3 regions of the Streptomyces sp. JLYT201 genome follow, and region 1 is predicted to be linked to each of the others. Evidence: riboswitches for the same ligand, from Rfam matches in the RefSeq annotation. Region 1 holds a riboswitch; each other region holds the start of a gene.
What was found. A riboswitch is a leader RNA that binds a small molecule or an ion and turns the genes downstream of it on or off. The one in region 1 is predicted to bind cobalamin.

Region 1 (7,030 bases):
GCGCCGAGCTACCCGGAGGTCGCCGACGCCTTCGCGCGCATCGCCGACCAGGCCCAGGGCGAGGAGGACGCCTTCCGCGCCACCCTCAAGCAGGGCACCACCGTCCTGGACACCGCGGTCACCCGGGTCAAGGCCGACGGCGGGCGCCACCTGCCCGGCGCCCAGGCCTTCCTGCTGCACGACACCTACGGCTTCCCCATCGACCTCACCCTGGAAATGGCCGCCGAACAGGGCGTCGAGGTCGACCGCGACGGCTTCACGGCGCTCATGCGCGAGCAGCGCGAGCGGGCCCGCGCCGACGCCCGCGCCCGCAAGTCCGGCTCCGCCCCCGACACTTCGGCCCTGCGCGCCGTCCTCGACGCGCACGGGCCCACCGACTGGCGCGCCTGGGACACCCTGGCGACGGACTCCCGCGTCCTCGCGCTGCTGGGCCCCGCGGGTCCCGTACCGGTCGCCCGGGACGGCGAGATCGTCACCGCCGTCCTCGACCGCACCCCGTTCTACGCCGAGTCCGGTGGCCAGGACAGCGACGCCGGACGGCTCACCGGGGCCTCGCTGGAGGCCGAGGTGCTCGACGTGCAGCGGCCGCTGCCCGGCCTGGTGGCCCATCAGATCCGCGTCGCGGCAGGGGAGGTGGCCGTCGGCGACGCCGTGCACGCGGCCGTCGACCCCGAGTGGCGCCTCGGCGCGCGCCAGGCCCACTCGGGCACCCACGTGCTGCACGCCGCCCTGCGCGAGATCCTCGGCCCGACCGCCCTGCAGTCCGGCTCCTACAACCGCCCGGGCCAGCTGCGCCTCGACTTCCCCTGGCGCGGCGGCCTCTCCGCCACCGTCCGCAGCGAGGTCGAGGAGGCCGCCAACCGCGCCCTCCGCCGCGACCTGCCCGTCGGCGTGCGCTGGATGACGCTGCCCGAGGCCAAGGAGCTCGGCGCGCTCGCGCTGTTCGACGAGACGTACGGCGAGCGGGTCCGGGTGGTCGAGATCGGCGGCGCCTGGTCGCGCGAGCTGTGCGGCGGCACCCACGTCGAGCACGCCGCGCAGATCGGCGTCATCGCGCTGACCGCCGAGTCGTCGGTGGGCGCGGGCATGCGGCGCCTGGAGGCCGCGGTCGGCATCGAGGGCTTCGGCTACCTCGCGCGCGAGCGCGACCTCCTCGCCGGCATCGCCGAGCAGCTCCAGGCGCCGCGCGCCGAACTCCCCGACCGCGTCGCCGCGTTGCTCGCCCGGCTCAAGGCCGCCGACCGGGAGAACGAACGCCTGCGGCAGGCGGCCCGTGCCGCGCGCGCCGCCGAGCTCGCCGGGCGGGCCGTCGAGGTGGGCGGCGCGTACGTGGCCACCGCGACGGCCGAGGGCGACGCGGGCGCCGCGCGGGCCCTGGCCCTCGAAGTGCGCGGACGGCTGCGCCCCGAGCGGCCGGGCGTGGCCGCCGTGACCCTCTCCGGCGACAGGCCGGTGCTCGCCGTGGCGGTGAACGAGGCGGCACGGTCGGCGGGCCTGTCCGCGTCCGCCCTGGTCAAGCGGCTGCTCGGCGGCCGCGGCGGCGGCTCGGACGAGGTGGCGCAGGGCGCCGGGACGGACCGGGACGCGCTCGCGGCCGCGGTGGCCGGACTCCCCGGAGTCGTACGCGAGGAACTCGGCGCCTGAGCGCGGCGCGAGCAGCCACGACGGCCGTTCACCTGAGGTCCGTCGTGGCTGGTCGCGCGGCTCCCCGTGCCCCTTCGGGGGTGTCAGGGGTGCGGTAGGGGTTGGCCTCCGTGGACTTACTAGGACGTCCAAGTATATCGTCGTGACCAAGGCCCGCGGTGCAGGGAAGCCGGTGTGAATCCGGCACGGTCCCGCCACTGTGACCGGGGAGCGCGTTCCCGTGGAGGATCGACGCCACTGACGGAGAAGTCCGTCGGGAAGGCGGGGGAGCGCGCGCTGATCCGGGAGTCAGGATACCGGCCGCGGGGTGTTCCGTGTTGTCCACGAGGATGGAGCAGACACGCATGGCCCCGGTGCGCACCCGCGACCCTGGAGATCCGGACCTGCGAGCGGTGATCCCCGCTGCCTGACGGCTGTTCGGCGTGCCCTGTGGCGGCGCGCGGCCCAGCCCTGCCATCCCCGGACCGCACCTGACGAGAGAAGCAGGTCCCCATGGTCCGTGAACTGACCCATTTCATCGGCGGCGAGCACACCCCGGGAACATCGGGAACGCACGCCGACGTGTACGACCCCAACACCGGTGACGTCCAGGCACGCGTACCGCTCGCGCACCGCGCGGACACCGAGGCGGCGATCGCGAACGCCGCGAAGGCGCAGCCCGCCTGGGGCGAGTGGAACCCGCAGCGCCGCGCCCGCGTCCTGCTGCGGTTCCTCCAGCTCGTCGAGGACGAACGCGACGCCCTCGCGCACCTGTTGTCGTCCGAGCACGGCAAGACCGTCGCCGACGCGCACGGCGACCTCCAGCGCGGTCTGGAGGTCGTGGAGTTCGCCGCGGGCATCCCGCACCTGCTCAAGGGCGAGTTCACCGACAACGCCGGAACCGGCATCGACGTGCACTCGCTGCGCCGCCCCCTCGGCGTCGTCGCCGGGATCACGCCCTTCAACTTCCCCGCGATGATTCCGCTCTGGAAGGCCGCGCCCGCGCTCGCCTGCGGCAACGCCTTCGTCCTCAAGCCCTCCGAGCGCGCCCCCTCCGTCCCGCTGCGTCTGGCCGAGCTGTTCCTCGAAGCGGGCCTGCCGCCGGGCGTCCTGAACGTCGTCAACGGCGGCAAGGAGGCCGTCGACACGCTCCTGGAGGACCCGCGCGTCAAGGCGCTCGGCTTCGTCGGCTCCACGCCGATCGCCGCGCACGTGTACGCCACCGCCGCCGCGCACGGCAAGCGCGCCCAGTGCTTCGGCGGCGCCAAGAACCACATGATCGTGATGCCGGACGCGGACCTCGACAGGGCCGTCGACGCGCTGATCGGCGCGGGCTACGGCTCCGCGGGCGAGCGCTGCATGGCGATCTCCGTGGCCGTCCCGGTCGGCGAGGCCACCGCCGACGCCCTGGTGGCCCGCCTCAAGGAGCGCGTCGGTTCGCTGCGCATCGGCCGCTCCGACGACCCCGAGGCCGACTTCGGGCCGCTGGTCGGCCGCGACGCCGTCGAGCGCGTCCGCGCCTACGTCGACCTCGGCGTCGAGGAGGGCGCCGAACTCGTCGTCGACGGCCGTGACGTCACCCTGCCCGGCCACGAGGGCGGCTTCTTCGCGGGCGCCTCGCTCTTCGACCGCGTCACCCCGGACATGAGGATCTACCAGGAGGAGATCTTCGGCCCCGTCCTGTCCGTCGTACGGGCCGCCGACTACGAAGAGGCGCTGCGGCTGCCCACCGAGCACCCCTACGGCAACGGCGTCGCGCTCTTCACCCGCGACGGCGACACCGCCCGCGACTTCACCCGGCGCGTGGACACCGGCATGGTCGGCGTCAACGTCCCCATCCCGGTCCCCGTCGCCTACCACACCTTCGGCGGCTGGAAGCGCTCCGGATTCGGCGACCTCAACCAGCACGGCCCCGACGCCATCCGCTTCTACACCCGCACCAAGACCGTCACCTCGCGCTGGCCCTCCGGGGCGAAGGAAGGCGCGAGCTTCACGATCCCGACGATGGCGTGAGCGCCCCGATGACCGTCACGACCACCACCCTGCTCGGCGAGGACCAGCTCGCCCTCGTCGAGACCACCCTCGACTTCGCCGAGGAACACCTCGCCCCGCACGCCCTCACCTGGGACCAGGACAAGCACTTCCCGGTCGACGTGCTGCGCAAGGCCGCGGACCTCGGGCTCGGCGGCGTCTACGTCGACGAGGCCGCGGGCGGCTCCGGCCTGACCCGGTCCGACGGCGTCCTCGTCTTCGAGGCCCTCGCCTCCGGCTGCCCCTCCGTCGCGGGCTATCTGTCCATCCACAACATGGTCGCCTGGATGATCGACCACTACGGCGACCGCGCCCAGCGCGCCCGCTGGCTGGGGCCGCTGACCTCCATGGACCGGCTCGGCAGCTACTGCCTCACCGAGCCGGGGGCCGGTTCGGACGCCGCGGCGCTGAGCACCCGCGCCGAGCGCGACGGGGACGCGTACGTCCTCACCGGCGTCAAACAGTTCATCTCCGGCGCGGGCGCCGCGCACGTGTACGTGGTGATGGCCCGCACCGGCGGCGGCGGACCCGACGGCGTGTCCGCGTTCGTCGTCGAACGCGACGACCCGGGCCTGTCCTTCGGCGCGAACGAGAAGAAGATGGGCTGGAACGCGCAGCCCACCCGGCAGGTCGTCCTCGACGGCGTGCGCGTCCCCGCCGACCGGCTGCTCGGCGGCGCGGGCAACGGCTTCCGCATCGCCATGAACGCCCTGAACGGCGGCCGCCTCGGCATCGCCGCCTGCTCCCTCGGCGGCGCCCGCAGCGCCCTCGACCGCAGCCTCGTCCACCTCGCGGACCGGGAGGCCTTCGGCGCCCCGCTGCTGGACGCCCAGGCGCTGCGCTTCGAGCTCGCCGACATGGCGACCGAGCTGGCGGCGGCCCGCGCCCTGGTCCGGCAGGCCGCGCAGGCCCTCGACCAGGGCGACCCGCAGGCGCCGCAGCTGTGCGCCATGGCCAAGCGGTTCGCCACCGACACCGGCCACTCCGTCGCCGACCGCGCCCTCCAACTCCACGGCGGCTACGGCTATCTGACGGAGTACGGCATCGAGAAGCTGGTCCGTGACCTGCGCGTGCACCGCATCCTGGAAGGAACCAACGAGATCATGCGCCTGATCGTGGCCCGCGGCCTCACGGGGGCGCTGCGATGACCGGCGACCCCGTCCTGATCCGCACCGAGGGCCGGGCCGGCCACCTCACTCTCAACCGGCCGCGCGCCCTGAACGCCCTGACCCACGCCATGGTCCGCGCCGTCGACGAGGCGCTGACCGCCTGGGCGGCGGACCCGGCCGTCGAGACCGTCGTCCTCACCGGCGCGGGCGCACGCGGGCTGTGCGCGGGCGGCGACATCCGGCAGATCCACGAGGACGCGCGCACCGGCGGCGGGGCGTCCGCGGACTTCTGGCGCGACGAGTACCGCCTGAACGCCCGCATCGCCCGCTACCCCAAGCCCTACGTCGCCGTCATGGACGGCATCGTGATGGGCGGCGGCGTCGGCGTCTCCGCCCACGGCAGCGTCCGCGTCGTCACCGAGCGCTCCCGGATCGCCATGCCGGAGACCGGCATCGGCTTCGTGCCCGACGTCGGCGGTACCCATCTGCTCGGCCTCGCGCCCGGCGAACTCGGCACCCATCTGGCCCTCACCGGCGAGCCCGTGGGCGCGCGGGACGCCCTCCTGTGCGGCCTCGCCGACCACTTCGTCCCCTCCGCCGACCTGCCGCGGCTCGTCGCGGACCTCGCGACACAGCCGGTGCGCGACGTCCTCGCCCGGTACGTGACCGAGGCACCGGCCGGGACGCTCGCCGGGCACCGGGAGTGGATCGACGTCTGCTATCCGGCCGCCACGGTCGAGGAGATCGTCGACCGCCTCCGGGCCCACGGCTCACCGGCCGCGAAGGAGGCCGCCGAGACCCTGCTCGGCAAGTCGCCCACCGCCCTCAAGGTCACCCTCAGGGCGCTGCGCGACGCCCGGCGGCTCGGGCCGCTCGAACGGGTCCTTGAGCAGGAGTACCGCGTGTCGTGCGCGGCCCTCGGCTCCGCCGACCTCGTCGAGGGCATCCGCGCCCAGGTCATCGACAAGGACCGGGCCCCGCGCTGGTCCCCGGCCACGCTCGCCGAGGTCACCGCCGCCGACGTGGACCGCTACTTCCTGCCGCTCGGCGCGCGCGACCTCGTGCTCGGCGGCGGCGAACCCGCACAGGAGGAGCCGTGGTGAACCCCGCAGCACAGGACCGGTCCCGCGTCGTCGCCTTCGTGGGCCTCGGCCACATGGGCGGCCCGATGGCCGCCAACCTCGTCCGGGCCGGACACCGCGTCGTGGGCCACGACCTGGTGCCCCGGGCGCTCGCCGCCGCCGTGGCCGCGGGGGTCGAGGCCGCCCCTTCGGCGGTGGCCGCCGTGGCCGGGGCGGACGTCGTCTTCACCATGCTCCCCGCGGGCCGGCACGTCCTCTCCCTCTACGAGGACGAGGGCCTGCTCGGCGCGGCCCGGCCCGGCACGCTGTTCGTGGACTGCTCCACGATCGACGTCGCCGACGCCCGCGCCGCCCACGCGGCGGCCACCGCCGCGGGGCACGCCGCCGTCGACGCCCCGGTGTCCGGCGGCGTCGTGGGCGCGGCGGCGGGCACGCTCACCTTCATGGTCGGCGGCTCCGCCGCGGACGTGGCGCGCGCCGAGCCCCTCCTCGCCGCCATGGGCAAGAAGGCCGTGCACTGCGGGGCCGCGGGCGCCGGGCAGGCCGCGAAGATCTGCAACAACATGATCCTCGGCATCTCGATGATCGCCGTGAGCGAGGCCTTCGTCCTCGGCGAGAGCCTCGGCCTGTCCCACCAGGCCCTGTACGACGTGGCGTCCACGGCGTCCGGCCAGTGCTGGGCGCTCACCACCAACTGCCCCGTGCCGGGCCCGGTTCCCGGCTCGCCCGCCGACCGCGACTACCGCCCCGGCTTCGCCGCCGCCCTGATGGCCAAGGACCTTGGCCTCGCCGCCGCCGCGATCGGCGCGGGCGGGGTGCGCGCCGAACTCGGCCTGCGCGCGGCGGCGATGTACCGGGACTTCGCCCAGGGGCCCGGCGCCGAGCGGGACTTCTCCGGGATCGTCGAGACCCTCAGGAATCCGGAAGGACAGACGCATGAGTGAACCCGCGGACACCCCCGCCGCGGCGGCCCGTGCCGCCAGGGCGTACGAAACCATCCTCGTCGACCCGGCGGCCGCCCCGCGCACGGCCCTGCTCACCCTCGACCGGCCCGAGGCGCTGAACGCCCTCAACCTCCAGCTCATGCGGGAGGTCGTCGCGGCGGCCGAGGAGCTCGACCGGTCCCCGGACGTCGGCTGCATCGTCCTGACCGGGTCCGCGAAGGCGTTCGCCGCGGGCGCCGAC
Region 2 (7,030 bases), 2.5 Mb from region 1:
CCGACTGGTTCACCGGCGTGGCCTTCGCGGCCATCGGCATCGGCGCGCTCGTGCCCGCCGCCATCATGTCCATCGCGGCCGCGAACCTCTTCACCCGCAACATCTACAAGGACTTCCTCAAGCCCGACGCGACGCCCGAGCAGGAGACCAAGGTCTCCAAGCTGGTCTCGCTCCTGGTGAAGGTGGGCGCCCTCGCCTTCGTGCTCACCATGGACAAGACCGTCGCCATCAACTTCCAGCTCCTGGGCGGCATCTGGATCCTGCAGACCATGCCCGCACTCGTCGGCGGCCTGTTCACGCGGTGGTTCCACCGGTGGGCGCTGCTCGCCGGGTGGGCGGCCGGCATGGTCTACGGCACGGTGGCCGCCTACGGCGTCGCCTCGCCGACGCAAGCGCACTTCGGCGGGTCCTCCAAGGAGATCCCCGGCATCGGCGAGATCGGCTACATCGGCCTGACGGCGTTCGTCCTGAACGTGGTCGTGACGGTCGTCCTCACCTTCGTCCTGAAGGCGATCAAGGCCCCCGACGGCGTCGACGAGACCTCCCCCGAGGACTACACGGCGGACGCCGGCGACCAGGGCGTGGCCGTCGAGCTGCCCAAGGTGGGGGCGGGCCACTGAGCCGAGGCGCTACGGACCCACAGGGCCGGGCGGGGCACGGCGGCGGACGCATGCGAAAGGATGTGCGCATGAGACGTTCCCGCCGCCTCCTCCCGGCCCTGCTCCTCGCGCCGCTCGCCCTCACCGGCTGCGGCTCGGACAGCCTCGACAGCGCGGCACCGCCGGACCGCGCCGAGCTGAAGGCCCGCGCCGAGGCGGCGCAGACGGTCGTGGAGCACGTCTACGTGACGGAGGCCGACGGCTTCGAGCTGGCCCGCCAGTCGGTGGGCGTGATCGGCGACTACGGCTTCCAGTCCACCTACGTACGGGACGAGGGCGGCGCGCAGCTCACGCTCTCCGTCGACCGGGGCACCGTCACCGACGGGAACTGCCGCACGGTCCCGCCCGCCGCCACGCGCTGCGAGAAGGACGGCAAGGGCTGGTACCGCCGCACGGGCTCCCGGCACGAGTACGTCCGCACGGAGAACGGGCTGCGCATCCAGCTCGCCGCCGACCGCGACGCGGTGAGCCGCGAGGTGCTGCGCGCCGCCGCCGAGGCCGCCCACCGCGCCGACGACCGCGAACTCGACGCGACCCTGCCCGAGACGGCCGACCCCGAGGGCCTGCCCACGGACGGCGGCGACACGGGCCGCCCCGTGGAGCGCGGCGACCTGCCGCCGAACGGCGACGGCGCCCCGCAGGACCCGCCGGGCGCGGGCGGCTGACCCACCGGCGCCCCGCCCGGGGCTCCGGCCGAGACGGCACCGGGCACCCCACCCGGGGCTCCGGCTGACACGCCCCCGGGCACCCCGCCCGGGGCTCCGGCCGACACGCCATCGGGCACCCCCTCGGCCCCCCGCACGCCGCTCCGGCACACTGCCGCGCATGGACATGGTCATCAGGCGGGTGCGGCCCGCCGAGTACGCGGCCCTGGGCGAGCTCACCGTCGAGGCGTATCTGCGCGACGGCTTCCTGGAGTTCGGCGCCGAGGAGGGCGGCTACCGCGACCACCTGCGCGATGTCGCCGGGCGGGCCGAGGCCGCCGAGGTGCTCGTCGCGGTGGCGGGCGAGCGGCTGCTCGGGGGCGTGACGTTCGTGCCCGCGGCCGGACCCATGGCCGACATCGCGCGCGCGGACGAGGCGGAGGTGCGCATGCTCGCCGTCGCGCGCGCGGCGCGCGGCCGGGGCGCGGGCGAGGCCCTGGTGCGCGCCTGCGTCGAACGCGCCCGGACCGCGGGGCGCGCCGCGGTCGTGCTGTCCACCCAGCCGACGATGCTCGCGGCCCAGCGGCTCTACGAGCGGCTCGGCTTCGTCCGCGCCCCGCGCCGGGACTGGGAGCCGGTCCCCGGTCTGGGGCTCCTCTCCTACGAGTTGACGCTCTGACGGGCCGAGGAGCGACCACACCCCGTGAGGGAGCGGTCACCTCCGACACAACATCTAGGGGCACCACCGAAACCCGGCACAAGATGTATGCTCGTCCTCGCTGTCGCCGCAGGGGAATCCGGTGGAAGTCCGGAACTGTCCCGCAACGGTGTACGTGTGCGCATTTGCGTACCCACAAAGTCCGAGGACCTGCCGACAGCGCACCCGTGCCGCCCGGTCCGGGTGCAGACGTCCGGGCCTCGTGGACATGGGCTGGTGGACGCGGCGTACGTACCGCCTCGCGCGGTCGCGCCCGTGTGCCTTCGCCTGCCTCGATGCCCAGAGCCGAGCGAGGGAGAGCACCACGTGACCATCGCGCCCGCCGAGCCCGCGTCAGCGCAGGCCGAAGCCGGTCAGCAGCACGCCGAGCAGTCCGCCCCGTCCACCGACGGGCCCGGCGCCGCCCTGCTGCGCACCCTGACCGACCTCACCGCCGACCTTCCCGACGCCGACCCCGGACGCGTCGCCGCGGCCGCGCTGCGCGGTCGCTCGGCGAAGGCCGACGAGGCGGAGTTGCGGGAGCTCGCCACCGAGGCGGCCGCCGGGCTCATCTCCGAGGACCCCGCGTACTCCCGGCTCGCCGCCCGGCTCCTGAGCATCGGCATTCGCGAGGAGGCCGCCTCGCAGGGCGTCACGTCGTTCTCCGAGTCCGTCGCGGTGGGCCACCGCGAGGGCCTGATCGCCGACCGCACCGCCGCCTTCGCGGCCCTGCACGGCACCCGTCTGGACGCCCTCGTGGAGGCCGCGCTCGCCGACGGCGCCGACCGCCGCTTCGGCTACTTCGGCCTGCGCACGCTGCACAGCCGCTATCTGCTGCGCCACCCGATCACCCGCAAGGTCATCGAGACGCCGCAGCACTTCATGCTGCGCGTGGCCGCCGGTCTCGCCGAGGACGACTCCGCTCACGCCCTCGACGAGGTCGCCGCGCTGTACGGCCTGATGAGCCGCCTCGACTACCTGCCGTCGTCGCCGACGCTCTTCAACTCCGGCACCCGCCACCCGCAGATGTCGAGCTGCTACCTGCTCGACTCGCCGCTCGACGAGCTGGACTCCATCTACGACCGCTACCACCAGGTGGCGCGTCTGTCGAAGCACGCGGGCGGCATCGGTCTGTCGTACTCCCGCATCCGCTCGCGCGGTTCGCTGATCCGCGGCACGAACGGCCACTCGAACGGCATCGTGCCGTTCCTGAAGACGCTCGACGCCTCCGTCGCCGCCGTGAACCAGGGCGGCCGCCGCAAGGGCGCCGCCGCCGTCTACCTGGAGACCTGGCACTCCGACATCGAGGAGTTCCTGGAGCTGCGGGACAACACCGGCGAGGACGCCCGGCGCACCCACAACCTGAACCTGGCGCACTGGATCCCGGACGAGTTCATGCGCCGGGTCGCCGCCGACCAGGAGTGGTCGCTGTTCTCCCCCGCCGACGTGCCCGAGCTCGTCGACCTGTGGGGCGAGGAGTTCGACACGGCCTACCGCGCGGCCGAGGCCAAGGGCCTGGCGCAGAAGACCATGCCCGCCCGCGATCTGTACGGCCGCATGATGCGCACCCTCGCGCAGACCGGCAACGGCTGGATGACCTTCAAGGACGCCTCCAACCGCACCGCCAACCAGACCGCCGAGCCCGGCCACACCGTGCACTCCTCCAATCTGTGCACGGAGATCCTGGAGGTCACGGACGACGGCGAGACGGCCGTGTGCAACCTCGGCTCGGTGAACCTCGGGGCCTTCGTGGCGGACGGCGACATCGACTGGGAGCGCCTGGACGCCACCGTCCGCACCGCCGTGACGTTCCTCGACCGCGTCGTCGACATCAACTTCTACCCGACCGAGCAGGCCGGGAAGTCCAACGCCAAGTGGCGCCCGGTGGGCCTCGGCGCCATGGGCCTGCAGGACGTCTTCTTCCAGCTGCGGCTGCCCTTCGACTCCCCCGAGGCCAAGGCGCTGTCCACGCGGATCGCCGAGCGGATCATGCTCGCCGCGTACGAGGCGTCCGCGGACCTCGCCGAGCGCCACGGGCCGCTGCCCGCCTGGGAGAAGACCCGCACGGCGCGCGGCGTCCTGCACCCCGACCACTACGAGACGGAGCGGGCCTGGCCCGAGCGCTGGGAGGCCCTGCGGGCCCGCATCGGCAAGGTCGGCATGCGCAACTCGCTGCTCCTCGCCATCGCCCCGACGGCCACCATCGCGTCCATCGCGGGCGTCTACGAGTGCATCGAGCCGCAGGTCTCCAACCTCTTCAAGCGCGAGACGCTGTCCGGCGAGTTCCTCCAGGTGAACTCCTACCTGGTGCAGGACCTCAAGAAGCTCGGCGTCTGGGACGCGCAGACCCGTGAGGCGCTGCGCGAGTCCAACGGCTCGGTGCAGGGCTTCACCTGGGTGCCCGCCGACGTGCGGAACCTGTACCGCACGGCCTGGGAGATCCCGCAGCGCGGACTGATCGACATGGCCGCCGCGCGCACGCCGTACCTCGACCAGTCGCAGTCCCTGAACCTGTTCCTGGAGACGCCGACCATCGGCAAGCTCTCCTCGATGTACGCCTACGCCTGGCAGCAGGGCCTCAAGACCACGTACTACCTGCGCTCGCGCCCCGCGACGCGCATCGCCCGCGCCGCCGGGGGCTCCGCCGCCGCGGCCGCCCCCGTCCCCCAGCAGGTGAGCGACCCCGAGGCGATCGCCTGCTCCCTGGAAAACCCCGAGTCCTGCGAGGCCTGCCAGTAATGTCCCAGTCGGAACAGCACACCACGACGACGGGTGAGAAGAACCTGCTCGACCCGGGCTTCGAGCTGACGCTCCGCCCGATGCGCTACCCGGACTTCTACGAGCGCTACCGGGACGCGATCAAGAACACCTGGACCGTGGAGGAGGTCGACCTCCACTCGGACGTGGCCGACCTCGCCAAGCTGACGCCCGAGGAGCAGCACCTGATCGGCCGCCTGGTCGCGTTCTTCGCGACCGGCGACTCGATCGTGGCGAACAACCTCGTGCTCACCCTCTACAAGCACATCAACTCCCCCGAGGCGCGGCTCTATCTGAGCCGGCAGCTGTTCGAGGAGGCCGTGCACGTCCAGTTCTATCTGACGCTGCTCGACACCTATCTGCCGGACCCGGAGGACCGCGCCGCCGCCTTCGCGGCCGTGGAGAACATCCCCTCCATCCGCGAGAAGGCCGAGTTCTGCTTCAAGTGGATGGACTCGGTGGAGAAGCTGGACCGCCTGGAGTCCCAGGCCGACCGCCGCCGCTTCCTGCTGAACCTGATCTGCTTCGCGGCGTGCATCGAGGGCCTGTTCTTCTACGGCGCCTTCGCCTACGTCTACTGGCTGCGCAGCCGCGGTCTGCTGCACGGCCTCGCGACCGGCACCAACTGGGTGTTCCGCGACGAGACGATGCACATGTCCTTCGCCTTCGAGGTCGTGGACACCGTCCGCAAGGAGGAGCCCGAGCTCTTCGACGACGCGCTGCAGCAGCAGGTCACGGACATGCTGAAGGAGGCGGTCGACGCCGAGCTGCAGTTCGCGCGCGACCTGTGCGGTGAGGGCCTGCCCGGCATGAACACCGATTCGATGCGCGAGTACCTGGAGTGCGTCGCCGACCAGCGCCTGACGCGCCTGGGCTTCGCGCCGGTGTACGGCTCCGAGAACCCGTTCTCGTTCATGGAGCTCCAGGGCGTTCAGGAGCTGACCAACTTCTTCGAGCGGCGCCCGTCCGCGTACCAGGTCGCCGTGGAGGGCTCGGTCTCCTTCGACGACGAGTTCTGATCCCGCGGCCCGGGCCCGCGCCCGGCCTCCCGCAGCGCCCGGTCGATCCGGCGGTCGTGGGCGTGGCCGATCAGTGACGGCAGGGCCATGAGCAGGAAGACCCCGAGGACGGCCAGCGTGTCGAGTGCGTCGTGTGCGTTCATGACGACCACTCTCGCGCCGGCCGTCCTTCGGCGTCAGTGGCAGGACTGCCGCACACCCTCGATTTCCTGCCAGCGACGCGGCACACTGTCCCCATGTTGAGGAACGTGGCCGCCGTCGCGCTGGACGGCGTGCATCCCTTCGAACTCGGCGTCGTGTCCGAGGTGTTCGGCCTCGACCGCAGCGACGAGGGCCTGCCGGTGTACGACTTCGCGCTCGTGTCGGCCGAGGGCCCCACGCTCTCCACGCACGCGGGCTTCTCCATCTCCACGCCGTACGGCCTGGACCGCCTCGAAGAAGCCGATCTCATCACCGTCCCCGCGGGCGACTCCTATGTGACGCGGGACTTCCCGCCCGCACTGCTCGACGCCCTGCGCCGCGCCACCGAGCGCGGCACCCGGGTGCTCAGCGTCTGCACCGGAGCCTTCGTGCTCGCGGCGGCCGGGCTCCTGGACGGGCGGCGCTGCGCGGTGCACTGGCGCCACGCCGACCAGCTCATGCGCCGCTGTCCGCGGGCCGTGGTCGAACCGGACGTGCTGTACGTCGACGAGGACCCGGTGATCACCTCCGCGGGCACCGCCGCGGGCATCGACGCCGCCCTGCACCTGGTCCGCAGGGAGGACGGCGTGGAGGTCGCCAACGCCATCGCCCGCCGCATGATCGTGCCGCCGCACCGCGACGGCGGCCAGGCCCAGTACATCGAGCGCCCGCTGCCGCGCGGCCGCTGCGACACCGTCGGCGAGGTCCTGGCCTGGATGGAGCGCCACCTCGACCAGGAGCTCGCCGTCGACCAGCTCGCCGCCCGCGCCCACATGTCGCCGCGCACCTTCGCGCGCCGCTTCCAGCAGGAGACCGGCACCACGCCGTACCGCTGGCTGCTGCGCCAACGCCTGATGCGCGCCCAGGAGTTGCTGGAGGCGACGGACGAGACCGTGGACGCGGTCGCGTGGCGCTCCGGCTTCCCGAACGCGGCCGCGCTGCGCCACCAGTTCGTCCGCGTGCTCGGCACCACGCCCAACGCGTACCGGCGTACGTTCCGCGGCCCCGGGCCCGGGGCCGAGCCGGCGGCCTGACGCGCGGGCCCGCACCGACGCGGGGGCCGGTGCGGGCCCG
Region 3 (7,030 bases), 5.9 Mb from region 1:
TCCCGTGCGCGCGCAGGGACTTGTACAGCTCCCGCATGCCGGGGGAGAACTCGGGGCGGTGGACCTCGGTCCGCGTCACCTTCCCGTTCTCGTAGTACGTCGCCGGGATCGGCCGGTCGTACGCGAGCAGCTCGTCGACGTACCCCTTGAGCTGCTTCAGCGTGAAGCCGGAGAAGATCTGCGCGGCCCACGGGTAGCAGACCTGGTCGTCGACCTCGCAGAGGCGGGTGTAGTAGCTGTAGAGGCTCTCCTTGTGCGTGGCCGTGTCCTTGAACGGGATGACCTTCAGGGACGGGTCCATCGACCTCCGGGTCAGGACGCCCTTCATCTCCAGGAACGGAAGCAGCGCCTCCTCCAGGTCGTTGCGGTACGTCGTGTTGTCCGCGTCGAAGACGGCGTACGCGCCGTTGTGCGCGTTCTCGGCGATGACCTCGCCGAGTTCGGCGGCCACCGGCTTCGGCCAGTGCGCGAGCCGGACGGGCGCGGCCGACGGGCGCGCCGTGGCCGCGTCCGCGCCCGGCCACAGCGCGCCGCCCGCGAACACCGCCGCCGCGAGCGCCCCCGCGAGTCCGAGGACCGCCCGCTTGCTCCTGCTTCGTGCTCGTACAGCCATGGTGTCCGTTCCTCGGATCCTCGGAGGTGATGCGCCGCCCCGGGCGGAGCGGCGGGACATGCTACGAGCGCGCGGGGCCGATTCCCATGATCGATGTCACGGTGCGTGGCGGGCATGGGACGCGACGCAGCGGGTAGCCGCGGCGGCGCGTGCGAGGCCGTGCCCGCCCCCCCCCGCGAAGCCGTGCCCGGCGCCCGCGAGGCCGTGCCTGGCCCGCACATGCGGTCACAATGGACGCATGGACACCGCCCGCCGCGAGTTCGTCCGCGTCCCGCTCCCGCCCGAGCAGGGCGGCAAGGTCGTGTCCGCCGTGGGCTACCGCACGAGCGGCGAGACGCCGGGCCTGCACCGCGGCCTGCCGTCGCCGTATCTGACGCTGATCTTCTCGCTCGACGGGCCCGTCGTCACCGGCTCCACGGCGGAGCGGGCCACCGGGCCCGACGCCGAGCGCACCGACATCGTCGTGGGCGGTCTGCACCAGAGCCCGGCGTACGTCGTGCAGCCCGAGCACCAGGCGGGCATCCAGCTCGCCGTGCACCCGCTCGCGGCCCGCTCGCTCCTCGGCCTCCCGGCCGCCGAGCTGACGGGACGGCTCGTCACCGACGGCACGGACGTCCTCGGCCGGATCGCCGCCGAGGTCCGCGAGCGGCTGTGCGAGGCCGACGGCTGGGACGAGCGGTTCGCCTGCCTCCACGCCTACTTGGCGCGCCGCGCCGCCGACGCCGGGCGCCTCGCCCCGGTGCGCCCCGAGGTCGCCGAGGCCTGGGCCTGGCTCGCCCGGCACCGGGGCGCGGGCACCCTGCGGGGCCTGGCCGCGCACGTCGCGCTCAGCGAGCGCCGCCTGACGGCCCTCTTCCGCGCCGAGACCGGCGTGACGCCCAAGCAGGCCGCCCGCCTGATGCGCTTCCAGCACGCGAAGGCGCGGGTCGTGCGCGCGGTCGTCGCGGGCGCGCCCGCCGACCTCGCCCGCGTCGCCGCCGACTGCGGCTACTACGACCACTCCCACCTGGTGCGCGACTTCCGCCAGTACACGGGCGCGAGCCCGACCGCCTGGCTGGCCGAGGAGTGCCGGAATATCCAAGCCGGGGGACACCGCGACGGCGAAGACTGAGAGGCATGAACACCACCGAAGCGGTACAGAGCACTCAGAACACCCCGAACCTCCGCGCCCCCGACGTCTGGCCCGCCTTCCAGGCCCACGACGCCCCCGCCCTCATCGACTTCCTCGTCACCACCGTCGGCTTCCTGCGCACCGCCGTGTACGAGGACGGCGGCCGCGTCGCCCACGCCCAGCTCGACTGGCCCGAGGGCGGCGGCGTCATGCTCGGCTCGTACGACCCGGAGTCGGCCGAGTGGTGCCTCAAGCCGGGGACGTTCGGTGCGTACGTCGTCACGGATCACGTCGACGCCCTCCACCGCCGCCTCAAGGAGGCGGGCGTGAAGGTCATCCGCGAGATCGAGGACCAGCCGTACGGCAGCCGCGAGTTCGCCGTCGCGGACCCGGAGGGCAACAAGTGGTCCTTCGGCACCTACCGCGGCGAACCGCGCCCCGAGCAGGGGTGACGTCCGCCCGGCCCGCGGCGGGGTGATAGCTTGCGCACGCCAGTCGCGCCCGCACCAGGGCCAGGGAATCCGGTGGGAATCCGGAACTGACGCGCAGCGGTGAGGGGGACGGGCGGGACCAGCGGCCACTGGATGTCACCGGACATCCGGGAAGGCGGCCCCGCCCGGACGAACCCGAGTCCGAAGACCTGCTGGCACCGCCGACCGCGCGCCGGGCGGCGGGGTTTCGCAGACCAGGCTCCGCGCATGAGCCATGAGACCCGGGAAGTCCTGTGCCCCCTCTCGCCCCTCGCGCACGCCGCGCGCCCGCCCGTCCCCGCAGCGCCGCCCCCGGCGCCCGCACCGCCCCCGGGGCGCGCCTGACCGCGCTGCTCGCGGCGGGCGGCCTGCTCCTGCTCACCGCCTGCGGCGGCGGCTCCGCGAAGCGCCAGGACGAGGGGGCCAAGGCCGCGGGCTACCCGGTGACGGTCACCTCCTGCGGCAAGAAGGCCGAGGTCACGGCCCCGCCGAAGCGGGCGGTCTCCCTCGACCAGGGCTCCACGGAGATCCTGCTCTCCCTCGGCCTCGCCGACCGCATGGCCGGCACCGGCACCTGGACCGACCCGGTCCTGCCCCGCCTGAAGAAGCAGAACGCGAAGGTCGAGCGCCTCGCCGACCGCTACCCGTCCCTGGAGAAGGTCCTCTCCAAGGAGCCGGACTTCGTCAGCGCGTCGTTCCTCTACACCGTCGGCAAGGGCGGCGTCGCCGACCGCGCCAAGTTCACCGAGCTCGGCGTCCCCGTCTACGTCTCGCCCACCGACTGCGCGGGCAAGGACAACGGCGGCGACGGCGACGGCACCCGCACCAAGACGCTCACCATGGACACCGTCTACGGCGAGATCCGCGACCTGGCCCGGGTCTTCCACGTCCAGGCGCGCGGCGAGCGCCTCGTCGCGGACCTCAAGTCCCGCGTGACCAGGGCGAAGCAGACGCTCAAGGCGTCCGACGCGTCCGTCCTGTACTGGTTCTCCGACTCCAAGGCGCCCTACATCGCGGGCTGCTGCGGCGCGCCCGGCGTCATCACCCGCGCCCTCGGCGTCCGCAACGTCTTCGCCGACACGCGCGCCGAGTGGCCCCAGATCAACTGGGAGACCGTGGCCGACCGCGACCCGGACGTCCTCGTCATCGGCGACCTCACCCGCAAGGCCCAGTCGGCCGAGAGCGCCCGCCAGAAGATCAGGTTCCTGGAGTCCAACCCCGTCACCAGGAACCTCACGGCCGTGAAGAAGAAGCGGTACGTGCTGCTCAGCGGCCAGGCCCTCAACCCGACGATCCGCACGGTCGACGGCATCGAGCAAGTCGCGGCGGGGCTGCGCGCGTTCGGCCTGGCCCGGTGAGCACGGCCGCACGCGAGCGGGCCCGCGGCGGCCCGCGCCTCCGGTCCGGCGCCTGGCGCGCGGCCCTGCTGTGGGCGGCGGGCCTGGTGGCGCTCCCGCTCTCGGTGGCCGTCGCCGTCACCATCGGCCCGGCCGACATCTCCGTACCGGACGTCTGGGCGGCGGTGGCTGCCCACCTCGGCTGGGGCGAGGCCGAGCTCACCCCGCTGCGCGACGGCATCGTGTGGAACCTGCGCATGCCGCGCACCCTGCTCGCGGGCGTCTGCGGGGCGGGCCTCGCCGTGTGCGGCGCGGTCCTCCAGTCGCTGCTGCGCAATCCGCTCGCCGACCCCTTCGTCCTCGGCGTGTCCTCCGGGGCGTCCACGGGCGCGGTGGCGGTGGTGGTCCTCGGGGTCGGCGGGGGAGCGGTGTCGGTCTCCGGCGGGGCCTTCGCCGGAGCCCTGTGCGCGTTCGGCTTCGTGCTGCTCCTCAGCCAGGCCCTGGGCGCCACGACGGACCGCGTGGTCCTGTCCGGGGTGGCGGCCATGCAGCTCTTCTCCTCCCTCACTTCCTTCGTCATCCTGACGGCCGCGGACGCGGAGACGACGCGCGGCGTCCTGTTCTGGCTGCTCGGCTCGTTGAGCGGCGCGGACTGGACGGACGTGGCGGTGTGCGCGGCGGTCCTCGCCGTGGCCCTGGTGATCTGTCTGTCCCAGGCCCACACCCTCGACGCGTTCGCCTTCGGCCAGGACGCGGCGGCCGCCCTGGGCGTGCACGTCACCCGGGTCCGGCTGCTCCTGCTGTGCACCACGGCCCTGCTCACGGCGGCCCTGGTCAGCGCGGCCGGGGCCATCGGCTTCGTCGGCCTGACCCTGCCCCACGCGGCCCGCGTGCTCGTCGGCCCGCGCCACGCCCGCCTGCTGCCGGTGACGGCCCTGACCGGCGCGGTGTTCCTCATCTGGGTGGACACCCTGGCCCGTACGCTCCTGGACCCGCAGGAGGTGCCGGTCGGCGTGGTCACGTCGCTGATCGGCGTCCCCGCGTTCGTGGCGGTCCTCTACCGCACGAGGAGGGTCGGATGAGCGCGGCGCGGTCCCGTGCGGAGCCTTCGGCAGGCACTCCGGCGGAGCCTGAGGCGGGGCTTCCCGCTCAGGAGGGCGCGGGCCTCAGCGCGGACCGGGTCTCCCGGGCCGCGGGCGGGCGCCTCATCGTCGACGGCGTCACCCTCGCCCCGCGCCCGGGCACGGTGGTCGGCCTCCTGGGCCCCAACGGCTCCGGGAAGTCCACGCTCCTGCGCCTCCTCGCGGGCGTCCTGGCCCCCACCGCCGGGGCGGTCACCCTCGACGGCGAGCCGCTGCGCGACCTGGGCCGCCGCGCGGTCGCCCGCCGTCTCGCCCTGGTGGAGCAACAGGCGGACACCCAGGTCGACCTGACGGTGCGGGACGTCGTACGCCTGGGCCGGGTGCCGCACCGCCGCGCCTGGGTGCCGTCGACGGCCGAGGACGAGCGGGCCGTCGCCGATGCCCTGGCCCGCACGGGCCTGTCCGACCGCGCGGACCAGCCCTGGCACACCCTCTCCGGCGGCGAACGCCAGCGCTCCCACATCGCCCGGGCCCTGGCCCAGGCCCCCCGCGAGCTCCTCCTCGACGAGCCCACCAACCACCTGGACATCCACCACCAGCTGGACCTCCTCACCCTGGTGGCCGCCCTCCCCGTCACCACGGTGATCGCCCTGCACGACCTCAACCTGGCGGCGATGTTCTGCGACGAGATCCTGGTCCTGAAGGAGGGCAGGGCGCACGCGCACGGCACGCCGGTGGAGGTCATCACCGAGCCCCTCATCGCGGAGGTCTACGGCGTCCGCGCCCGGGTCACCCCGCCCGCCGCGCCCCAGGACCACCCCACCGTCACCTTCCTGCGGCCGTCGGACCCGCCGCCCGCACGGCCCGGATGACCACGCCTCCCGACGCCGGGGGCCCCTCGGCGCGCTCGCGCATCCGCGCGGGAACGGACGGGGCTGGACAGCCGCGCCCCAGTCGTAACAGAATCAGTTTCGACAGCGGAGTCGAGCGAACTGAGCGAACCGAGCGACCGGAGGGCCCGTGAGCGCCAACAGCCGCATGACCGTGGCCACGCACGCGCTGACGTGGATGGCCCTGGTCTGCCCCCGGCGCCCCGACGGCATCGTGACGTCCGACGAGATCGCCGCCAGCGTCAACACCAACCCGGTCGTCATCCGCCGCACGCTCGGCGGTCTGCGCGACGCGGGCCTCGTCGTGTCGCAGCGCGGCCAGGGCGCGGGCTGGCGCCTCGCCCGCGAGCCCGGTGCGATCACGCTCCGGGACGTCTACCTCGCGGTCGAGCCCGACCCGCTCCTGGCCCTCCACGCCTCCGCCCCCAACCGGAAGTGCCCCGTGGGGCGCGGCATTCCGCCGGTCCTGCGCGGCGCGTACGACCGCGCGGAGGAGGCGATGAAGGCCGAGCTGGCCGAGGTCACCGTCGCCGACGTGCTCAAGGAGACGGTCGCCTGACCCTGTCGAACGGGCCGGTCCGAGCGGACCGGCCTTTCTTGGGCCCTGTGTCGTAATAGATTCAGTTACATCGAGCGCTCGCTCGGACGCGCCCGACGCGCCCGACGGGGCCGAGGCACCGACGGGGCCGACGCGCCCGACGTGCCGACGGGCCCCTTGCATCCGCCACACCCCTCGCACGCACCGCGCGCATCGCACGCACCGCACCCGTAGTGCCCCCGCACCCACCCACCGGAGGTCCCGCCCCCGTGTACCGATCGCTCCTCGTCCTCGCCGCCGGAATGTTCGCCATCGGCACCGACAGCTTCGTCATCGCCGGGATCCTGCCGGACGCGGCCGACTCGCTCGGCGTGTCCGTGGGCACCGCGGGCTGGCTCCTGACCGCCTACGCCTTCACCTACGCCGTACTGGGCCCCGTCATGGCCGCGTGCACGGCGCGCAGGGCCCGGCGGCCGCTGTTCCTCGCCGGGTTCGCCGTCTTCACCGCGGGCAACCTCCTGACCGCCTTCGTCCCCGACTTCGGCGTGGCCCTGGTCGGCCGGGCGCTCGCCGGGTTCGGCGGGGCGATGATCACCCCGGCGGCCGTCGCGGCGGCCGCGGCCCTCGCCCCGCCCGAGCGGCGCGGCCGGGCCATCGCCATCGTGATGACGGGCCTCAGCGCGGCGACGGCCCTCGGCTCGCCCCTCGGCACGGCGATCGGCAGCGCCACCGGCGACTGGCGCCTCACCATGGTCTTCGTATCGGCCCTCGGGGGCCTCGCCGCCGCGGCCGTCGCCCTGTTGCTCCCCACGATCCCCACGCCCCCGGCGGTCCCGCTGCGCACGCGCCTCGCCCCGCTCGCCGACCGCCGCATCGGCCTCACCCTCCTCACCACGCTCCTCGTCTACACCGGCCTCTACACGGTCTACTCCTTCATCGGCGAGAGCCTCGACCGCGCGACGGACGGCAGCGGCACCACCCTGGCGGTG

Region 2: it holds a riboswitch for cobalamin, as region 1 does, so the genes downstream of both, AC5WAM_RS14400 (ribonucleoside-diphosphate reductase subunit alpha) here and AC5WAM_RS04935 (CoA-acylating methylmalonate-semialdehyde dehydrogenase) in region 1, are expected to answer to the same signal.
Region 3: it holds a riboswitch for cobalamin, as region 1 does, so the genes downstream of both, AC5WAM_RS29855 (ABC transporter substrate-binding protein) here and AC5WAM_RS04935 (CoA-acylating methylmalonate-semialdehyde dehydrogenase) in region 1, are expected to answer to the same signal.

The regions. Positions count from the first base shown of each region.
Region 1 is NZ_CM182551.1:1,143,419-1,150,448, reverse strand. Features, by position in the region: gene alaS (alanine--tRNA ligase) at 1-1,644, shown strand, start outside; cobalamin riboswitch at 1,784-1,963, shown strand; gene AC5WAM_RS04935 (CoA-acylating methylmalonate-semialdehyde dehydrogenase) at 2,137-3,636, shown strand; gene AC5WAM_RS04930 (acyl-CoA dehydrogenase family protein) at 3,645-4,802, shown strand; gene AC5WAM_RS04925 (enoyl-CoA hydratase/isomerase family protein) at 4,799-5,866, shown strand; gene mmsB (3-hydroxyisobutyrate dehydrogenase) at 5,863-6,789, shown strand; gene AC5WAM_RS04915 (enoyl-CoA hydratase) at 6,782-7,030, shown strand, end outside.
Region 2 is NZ_CM182551.1:3,602,406-3,609,435, forward strand. Features, by position in the region: gene mctP (monocarboxylate uptake permease MctP) at 1-620, shown strand, start outside; gene AC5WAM_RS14390 (hypothetical protein) at 689-1,324, shown strand; gene AC5WAM_RS14395 (GNAT family N-acetyltransferase) at 1,485-1,982, shown strand; adenosylcobalamin-variant (AdoCbl-variant) riboswitch at 2,083-2,181, shown strand; gene AC5WAM_RS14400 (ribonucleoside-diphosphate reductase subunit alpha) at 2,328-4,739, shown strand; gene AC5WAM_RS14405 (ribonucleotide-diphosphate reductase subunit beta) at 4,739-5,776, shown strand; gene AC5WAM_RS14410 (hypothetical protein) at 5,689-5,919, opposite strand; gene AC5WAM_RS14415 (GlxA family transcriptional regulator) at 6,013-6,990, shown strand.
Region 3 is NZ_CM182551.1:7,063,851-7,070,880, forward strand. Features, by position in the region: gene AC5WAM_RS29840 (HAD family hydrolase) at 1-613, opposite strand, end outside; gene AC5WAM_RS29845 (helix-turn-helix domain-containing protein) at 852-1,724, shown strand; gene AC5WAM_RS29850 (VOC family protein) at 1,730-2,176, shown strand; cobalamin riboswitch at 2,200-2,386, shown strand; gene AC5WAM_RS29855 (ABC transporter substrate-binding protein) at 2,536-3,552, shown strand; gene AC5WAM_RS29860 (FecCD family ABC transporter permease) at 3,549-4,613, shown strand; gene AC5WAM_RS29865 (ABC transporter ATP-binding protein) at 4,610-5,485, shown strand; gene AC5WAM_RS29870 (Rrf2 family transcriptional regulator) at 5,634-6,062, shown strand; gene AC5WAM_RS29875 (MFS transporter) at 6,311-7,030, shown strand, end outside.